Regions from separate parts of the Paenibacillus sp. JNUCC 34 genome, predicted to be linked through region 1. Evidence: predicted binding sites of a transcription regulator. Region 1 holds the regulator's gene; the other holds the start of a gene.
What was found. Region 1 encodes Rex, which represses fermentation and respiration genes when NADH is low (regulators of the CRP and FNR family bind a similar motif). Its sites were predicted from a motif close to TTGTGAAATATTTCACAA; they were not measured.

Region 1 (4,539 bases):
AAATTAGGTGAGTTTTTTGCCAGTTCATCCAAAGATATCTGTATATCGGTGTACTGCTTGTTATCCATCGCTTGGGCTACTGACAGCATAGCCTTCTCCCACCATTGGTCCAGCTGCTCGGACGAGTGATCTTCCACCTCAAGCTTCAATGTGCGTTTACCGACAACCGACTTGCCTTCCTTGTTTATATGTTCGACTAGACCCCGTAAATTCGTTTCGGGTGCTAAATCAAGCTTAAAAGTGACTGTATCCTGTGTAATATCTATTTGAGAGTTTTTCACTCCATCATACTGTGATACCACATTGGCCAGTGGATTCTGAAGAGCCATTTGTCGATACAGAAACCAACCGCCAAAAAGCACCGATGCCGATATTACGACCGTCAGAACGATAGGAACAATGCGTAATTTCAATGAAGTTTCCTCCTTGTTATATGATGTGTATAATTCGTATATCATATTTGATATAACAATTATGCGTATAGTAACACTACTTTCAACCTGCCTGTGGAATACAAATAAGAGTATATCACATCTTATATACCTTTTTCATTTAAGTCTGTGAAAATATTTAAAACTATTTTATCCAAATTTTACGTAAACGCTTACATAAAATCTTGTTATTTAACACTCCGCCTTTTGATGGAGTGTTAAATTTTGCTATTGATTTGGTAGAATAATGTCTTCACCGATCTGATTTCCATCCTGAAACCGATAAAACCTATATTTCGTCTCATTGTTCAGCTGGTATAACAGTTGCCATGCGTATTCTCCTTCATACATACCTAGAACAAGCCTTTCAATTACCGAACCAGGCAGGTCATTCTTAATCTGATTACGCATTTGAGCTTCCGACATTCCACCGCTCAGAGGTTCGCTGTGTACAGCTTTGGCTCCATCCAGTGGTTTTTTCTCTTCCGTAAACTTCACCCATACGACGATATCCTGGTTTTCCGTATCCTTACCGGTAACAACCCAGTAAATGCTCTCTTTATCCCATACCGATTTATAAGTTTTGTCTTTCTTCATCAAACCGCCATATTGCTGAGCCGCCTTGATAGCCGCGTTCTCTTCCGACCATTTACCAGACATTACATTTGAATAATAAATCTGAATAGACAGCAATATGAGCAGAAAACCGGAAATGCCAAGAAGTATCCACTTCGTTTTTTTCTTCAATCTGCGTTCCTCGCTCCCTTGTTATTCCCTAGAGGGTCAACAGCCGCTCGAACGCACTTTGGGCTTCACGGCGAATCTTTTCTTCATCCAATGTAAGGCAAACTCCGTTTTTGACGACCTGTTTACCATCTACCCAGACATGCTCCACGTCCTTGGCACTAGCTGAATAAACCGCATGCGAGATAAAGTCCGTATGAGGCAGAAAATGTGCCTGATCGGTATTTAACGCGATAAAGTCCGCTTTCATGCCGGGAGCCAACGTCCCAACACCGTCTAAGAATAATGATTTCGCTCCGTATTCTGTTCCCATACGCAGTGCTTCCACAGCAGGAACTGCTGTCGGATCACCACTAACACCCTTATGAATAAGAGCAGCCAGTCTCATTTCCTCAAACATATCCAAATTGTTGTTGCTCGCAGGACCATCCGTTCCCAGTGATACGGTAATTCCCGCTTTAAGCAGCTCCGGTACCCGGGCGACACCGCTTGCCAGCTTCAGGTTGCTTCCCGGATTGTGGGATATCGCTACCTTATGAGCCGCCAAAATCTCAATCTCTTCATCCGTTAAATGAACTGCATGCGCAACAAGCGCCGGACGTGAGAAGACGCCGAGCTTTTGAAGATGGGCTACTGGCCGTACCCCATAATCCCGAACATTCTGCTCGACTTCAGTAACTGTTTCCGACATATGGGTGTGAATCGGCAAGTCCAGATCGTGAGCAATCTGCACAAATTTTTCGATGTAATCCGGAGGACATGTGTAAGGCGCATGCGGCGAAATCATCGTCGTGATACGTCCATCAGCTTTACCGTGCCAGTCCTTAGCAAATGCTGTAGCCTCCCCCAGCTTGTGATTCTGAACATCTGGAGGACACAAACCGATTACACCGCGAGTAAGTACACCACGCATACCGGATTGCTCAGTTACGACTGCTACCTGATCCATATGATCATACATATCAAGGAAGGTCGTTGTACCGCCTTTCAGCATTTCGATCACAGACAGCGAGGTACCCCAATATACATCATCAGCCGTAAACTTCGCTTCCATCGGCCACATTTTCTCCTGAAGCCATACCTGAAGAGCCAGATCATCCCCGTATCCACGAAGAAGCGACATCGCCGTATGACCATGCGTATTCATTAGACCAGGCATGAAAAACAGATATGTGCCGTCGATAATCTCCGTATCTTCCTCAACCTTCGGCTGTTCTTCACCGATATAGGTAATGAGATCGTCTTCGATGACCATATATCCGCGCAGAACCGGCTTTTCATTCTGAAGTACAGCAAAGGTACCGTTTTTAATCATCCATTTACGCTTCGTCATGATCGCCATCTTCCTTTCCGTTATCTAAATAATAAGCCAGACTCTGCAAATCCGTCGTGAAATCAGCTGTATGAATCCGGATGTGCGGAGGAGCTTTCAAGATCGTTGGCGCAAAATTCAGAATCGCTTCAATACCGGATGAGATCAGTTTATCCGCTACATCTTGTGCTTCGACATCAGGAACGGTAATAATCCCGATCCGGATTCCGAACTCCTTAATAGTTGCCGTCAATTCTTCCATCGACTGAACGACTAAATTGTTGATTTTAGTGCCGACTTTTGGAGTATAAGCATCGAATATAGCTACAATCTTCATATTGTCTTTCAAAAAAGCGTTGTAGTTGGACAGAGCGTGTCCAAGATTACCAGCACCCACCAACACTACATTAATCTGCTGGTCCAGCTTAAGAATATGACGGATTTTCTCGATCAAATATGAGACGTCATAACCAATCCCTTTTCTGCCAAAATCGCCAAAATAGGCAAGATCCTTGCGGATTTGCGCCGGGTTTAGGTCGAGCTTCTGTCCAAGCTCCTGTGAGGACACCGTTGCAACCTCACGAAGATGAAGTTCGTTCAGGTAGCGCAAATATACGGGCAGTCTGCGAACCACGGCCTCCGAAATTTTATCCGATTTCATGCATGCTCCCCCTAATCATAAACTCAAAGTAATTATTTTCAATTCTTATTGTATTGCCTCGTCCCCATGAAGCCATTCCGCAATGCGGGGAACCATCTGCTCAGTCCGCATATGTTCCATTTTCGGGCCAGGCAGTGAATATAAAAAGTATTTTCCATAATAAGATTCAATCACACGGGTATCATAAACAATTACAATACCTTTGTCTTGAGCTGTTCGCACAAGACGCCCGAAACCCTGCTTAAAGCGAATAACCGCCTGAGGTACGGATAGTTTCATGAACGGATTTTTCTTTTGCTGCTGCAGTAGCTCGCTCTTCGCTTCAACAAGGGGATGGTTCGGCGGTTGAAACGGTAGCCTTACGATAGCCAGGCATGTCAACGCCTCACCCGGAATATCGACCCCTTCCCAGAATGAGCTTGTCCCAAGCAGCACCGATGCGCCGCTGTCCTGAAACCTTCGGATCAGCTTGGTTCGGCTTGATCCATCCATCCCTTGTCCGAGTACGGATATATCACTGGATGACAGAACTTCCTTAAGCGGATCATACACCTGGCGCAGCATACGGTACGAGGTAAACAATACCAGCATCCGTCCATGAGTCGCCTTAGCGGCATCTGCAAGTGATTGAACGAGTGTACTCACAAAGTTCTGATCCCCCACGGACCCCTTAACACTTGGGAAATCCCTTGGAATTAATAACAGTGCCTGCTCACGGTAATTAAACGGTGACGGAAGCTGCACGGTATTCAGCTGTCCCTGATCTGAAGCATCCTGCAGCCCAAGATTATCGATCATATACTGAAACGATTTATCTACAGATAGAGTTGCAGAAGTGAGGATGATACTACTTTTTTTATCGAAGAACAGCTCTTTCAACTGCGCGCTCACATCAACTGGCACGGCAAACATCTGCAGCGATTTACTACGGAAATTACCGTTCGCCTCCATCCAATAGACCACGCCTTCATCGTTCAGAGTCATGAAAAATTTCAGATTCTCCCGGTGCGCAGCCAAGTCCTTAAAGAGGCCATTAATATCGGTAATCAAACTGTCTGCACCATAATCATTCAGTTCTTCCCGAACCTCAGATGTTAGCATGTCTCCTTTGCGAACGACGTCTCCCAAGGTGACGTGAATCTGATTCTCTAACTCCGTCAAGCTTTCCCAGTCTTTTGGCTTCTTGGTTGGTGACAGTCGGAGTGTAAATTGTCCTGCATCCCCCGCAGAAGCATCTCCGCGTTCAGGAAGAAGTCCGAACAGAAGGTCGTTAAGCCGGTCCCAGCTCTCCTTGACAGTAATTAGATCAGGGTATAGCCGATCAATGACGCCCGTCCATTCCCCCGCCTTTTCGTGCGCCGACGTTTGAAGCAGTTGACGGAGTGCTGGCA
Region 2 (4,539 bases), 2.7 Mb from region 1:
AAGATGTGGAGCAGCGTGCATTGGAAGCCGAGAAATACATTCTCGGTCAAGATGGAGTCCAAAGCATGCAATATTCCATCGGCGGCAGCAACCCACTCGGTATGGGTTCAGCCAATTCGGGGTTGTTCTATGTCATGTATGATCCAGATACGAAAAACTTTGAGGATGTAAAGAAAGATCTGGTGGAAGGACTGGAGAAACAAGTTCCGGAAGGCCAATGGTCCAGTATGGACATGGGTGGCTTTGGTGGCAGCCAGCTTACCGTCAATGTCTTTGGTGATACACTGGAGCAGATCAAGCCTGTAGCTGAAGACATTTTGGAGCTGGCTAAAGAAGACACCGCCAACTTTGAAAATGCAAAAACCAGCTTGTCTAAAGCCTATGAACAGTACACACTGGTAGCCGATCAGGAGAAACTCAGCTCGCTCGGCCTGACTGCCGGACAACTGGCTATGAAGCTCAGCCCGGTTCATGAGCGTCCGGTATTGACTGAAGTGAAAATCGATAATAAATCATATAAAGTGTATATCGAAGCTGACAGTCAGACATATAAGAGTATCGAGGATATTCAAAACGAAACTATCACTTCACCGCTCGGAATGGAGATTCCGATCAAAGATGTCGCAAAAGTGGAAAAAGGTACATCACCTGACTCCATTATGCGTATCGACGGCAAGATGGTCGTTACCGTTAATGCAGATATGATTACAACCGACGTAGGTTCTGCTTCCACTAACCTGCAGGCAAAAGTGGACGAGATGAAGCTTCCTGAGGGTGTATCTGTTAGCTTCGGCGGGGTTACTGAACAGATCAATGACACCTTCGGACAGCTGGGGCTCGCTATGCTGGCAGCTATCGCTATCGTGTACTTCGTTCTCGTTGTCACCTTCGGTGGTGCGCTCGCACCGTTTGCGATTCTATTCTCGCTTCCGTTCATCGTCATCGGTGTGATTATCGCCCTGCTCATTACGGGTGAAACGCTGGACGTATCCTCACTGATGGGTGTGCTCATGCTGATCGGTATCGTAGTGACAAATGCTATCGTATTGATCGACCGTGTTATTCACAAGGAACGTGATGGCTTGTCTACTCGTGAAGCGCTGCTTGAAGCCGGAGCGACACGTCTTCGTCCGATTCTCATGACCGCACTCGCCACGATTGGCGCTCTGCTCCCGCTTGTGTTCGGATGGGAGAGCAGTGCAGGCATCATTTCCCGCGGACTCGGCATAACCGTTATCGGCGGCTTGATCAGCTCAACACTGCTTACGCTGGTCGTTGTACCTATTGTGTATGAATTCCTGATGAAGTTCCGCAAAAAGCGGATCGAAGATTAAACCGGTCACTAAACGTAATGCTTAAAGAATAACATTCCATTCCATAGAGGGGCTGCCTCCATAAGGTCTGAACTAGACCTGCGAAGGCAGCTCCTTTTTTGGTGTTTGTGTAGAACAAAAAGCCGTTGCTTCTACACCCCATAGAAAAAAGGCATGCTTCCGTCTGGAAAGCATGCCTTTATATATACCCTGATCGTTATTCTCTGTTACACTAACACAACTTCACGGACCGGCTCATCTGCTACCAGACAAGACTGCTTCCAGGTGCGGAGCATTGACAAATCATATTCAAGGAACTCTTCTAGCAAACGCGAAACTGCCAAGTAAAGCGGGCTTGTCGTAGAAGCATTCAGCTCTCTGCACATCGCTGGAATCCAGGTGAGTAGATGCTCTTCCAGAAATTTTTTCTGTATATCTATCAAACGTAGCATGCTGTCCTCGCAGTATGCACTGTTCAGCATGCGATCATGCAGTATGGTCATAAATTCAAGCTCGATCGCAATATGATCGTCAGGCTCTCCGCTGACTTTCTTAAAGGCAGTTCCAGCTGAAGCGTAAAAGTCAGATAGATCCTGCGCACGACAGGAATAAGGAGAATAACGGGATTCTGCAAGCGGCCGCTGCTTCGAGTGCTGCAGCAATCTGCTGTACTCTGTGCCTTCCCGTTCGCAAATTCGCACGAGTTCCTCCGGTGAACGACCGCTCAAGTACTGCATGAGCTCGCGTCCTCCGCGGGTCAGCTCCGCCGCTTTACCAATTCCGCTGCTGCGGCTCCAATGTGCAACTAAAGACAGTGTAGGCCAGTGGCCCAAAAATTCAGTGAGCAGCTGATAAATCGTCCCCCGATTTTCCAGCCACCTGTGACAGACTTCAGGTACCTCCAATGTTCGAACAGATGATGATATCGTCATATCGAACCTCCTAATGGTGATCTCTTTGTTGGATGTTGATATCTTTCACATTATATCTTAAAAGATTCTAGGATGGGGTAATTTTATGAAAAATGATTTCCGAAAGTTTCGGAAAATTTCGGAAATCATTTTGAAAACATGCTTACCATCTTCACTTGGATGGTTCAGCTATTCTATGAGCGGCACACTTTTCAGGGGAGAAGCATGTGCCTGTAAGCTCAGTATAATGAACCTTGTAAACGTTTTCTGTGATACAGTTCACACGCTCCGACTTTTACAACAAATTTAACTGTTCAAAATTCAATATTTTTTAACGTCCCTTCCATTGACTCCCGCTACAGCAATCGCTACAATGTGACCATGCCAAGCTGGAAAGGGGATTCCGATAGATGAAACCGATGATTGAACCTTTGACGGACTCCTTTGGGCGGATTCATGACTATATCCGAATATCCGTAACGGACCGCTGTAATCTGCGATGTGTGTACTGCATGCCAGAAGAAGGCATGGTGTTTCAGCCGCATGACGAGATCATGAGCTATGAAGAGATTGCTTCCGTTCTGCGAGTGCTCGCACCTATGGGCGTATCCAAAGTACGGCTAACCGGCGGTGAACCACTCGTCCGTAAAGATCTGGAGTCACTGGTTGCCATGATTTCAGATATTGAAGGAATTCAAGATATTTCACTTACGACAAACGGGCTTCTGTTGTCTTCCAAGGCCCGTCTTTTGAAAGAAGCAGGACTTACCCGGATCAATATCAGCCTTGATTCGCTGCACAAAGAACGCTATGCCAAGATTACCCGGGGTGGAGATGTGCAGAAGGTGCTTGAAGGCATCGAAGCCGCATATGAAGCCGGGCTTGATCCAATCAAGCTGAACATGGTACTTATGAACGGCTTTAATGAGGATGAGATACAAGATTTTATAGCTATGACGATTCACCGTCCGCTGCATGTTCGCTTTATAGAATATATGCCGATCGGGCAGGCTTCAGAGGAATGGCGCAAAACATACATTCCGCTTAGTCATGTGACGGATGTGTGCCACGAAGCCGGCTGGACCTTTCAAGATGACCAGGGACCTGCAGGCAACGGCCCCTCTCGTAATATGAAAATACAGGGTGCTGCAGGCACTTTTGGACTCATCCATCCGGTAAGCGACCACTTTTGCGACTCCTGCAACAGGCTGCGTCTAACGGCTGACGGACATATTAAAGCGTGTCTGTACTGGTCGGATGAATTGAATGTCCGCCGCGTTGCTCACGATCCTGAAGCCACGGCTTCCTTGTTCCGCAAAGCACTCGGCGGCAAACCGCAAAACCACGAGATGGCCCTGGCTCTTGAAAAAAAAGCTCAAAGTCATACCCCGACCAACCGGCGCATGTCGCAAATCGGCGGGTAACAAAAGAAGCTCCGCAACTGCGGAGCTTCTTTATGTAATAACACCGAATAACTGCAGCGCCATATAGAGAGCCAGTAGCCAAATGATCAAGGCCGAAACGGTATTCAGTACCGCAATGCTCCGGCCCGTCGTGTCCACTCTGCCCAGCATCCGGCCTGCCAAGGCCAAACCTAGAAACCACAGCCACGAAACGATTGCCGCAGTCAATGCGAATATCCATTTAGTCATTCCTTCGTAAGCGAGTGAGCTCGTCCCGATTACGCCGATGGTATCCAATATCGCATGCGGATTCAGAAGGGACACCGACGCCGCATAAAGTACTTGCTTGCGGGCAGACAGCGGATCGGATTGTCCACCTCCTCCGCCTTTGGATCTCCAGATACTGAATCCCATGTAGAGCAGAAACAGAACCCCCACGGCGTATATCGTCGTTTCGAGCCAAGCGAACTTCAAAATAACGAGTGAAACACCGCCTACCGCTGCGAAGATCAACAGTGTATCGCATACCGATGCCGTTAGAACGGCAGGTAATGCACGGATAAAACGCGAGTTCACCGCTCCCTGATTAAAAATGAATATATTTTGCACACCTAGCGGCAAAATCAGCCCGAAAGCCAGCAGCACCGCATGGAAAATCGCTTCAATCAATCTCTCTCTCTCCCCTTTTAACGATCATTCTCTAATGATCCTCATTCAACCCAACCACAAGCAATCTCATAATCCTCCGGCTGGTTCATATTAAACAGCCCCTTCGCGGCGTCTATCCCCGTCAGCCGGGCCAGCTCCTCCACCGGAATGTAAAGAACGTTCAAATCGCTTAACCAATCCGTCATGCGCAGCTCATTCCTGCGCAAGCGATATTCCAAACTTGTGCAGACATCAAGGTGGTAT

Region 2: AC2TF5_RS01835 (TorD/DmsD family molecular chaperone) is a predicted target of Rex. The motif match lies at 2,492-2,509, and genes of this name have one in related genera.

The regions. Positions count from the first base shown of each region.
Region 1 covers NZ_CM177770.1:3,718,935-3,723,473, forward strand. The annotation lists gene AC2TF5_RS17355 (hypothetical protein) at 1-413, opposite strand, end outside; gene AC2TF5_RS17360 (cell wall elongation regulator TseB-like domain-containing protein) at 660-1,178, opposite strand; gene AC2TF5_RS17365 (amidohydrolase) at 1,207-2,508, opposite strand; gene AC2TF5_RS17370 (redox-sensing transcriptional repressor Rex) at 2,495-3,148, opposite strand; gene dinG (ATP-dependent DNA helicase DinG) at 3,194-4,539, opposite strand, start outside.
Region 2 covers NZ_CM177770.1:411,128-415,666, reverse strand. The annotation lists gene AC2TF5_RS01840 (efflux RND transporter permease subunit) at 1-1,334, shown strand, start outside; gene AC2TF5_RS01835 (TorD/DmsD family molecular chaperone) at 1,541-2,245, opposite strand; gene moaA (GTP 3',8-cyclase MoaA) at 2,644-3,648, shown strand; gene AC2TF5_RS01825 (LysE/ArgO family amino acid transporter) at 3,679-4,296, opposite strand; gene mobA (molybdenum cofactor guanylyltransferase) at 4,338-4,539, opposite strand, start outside.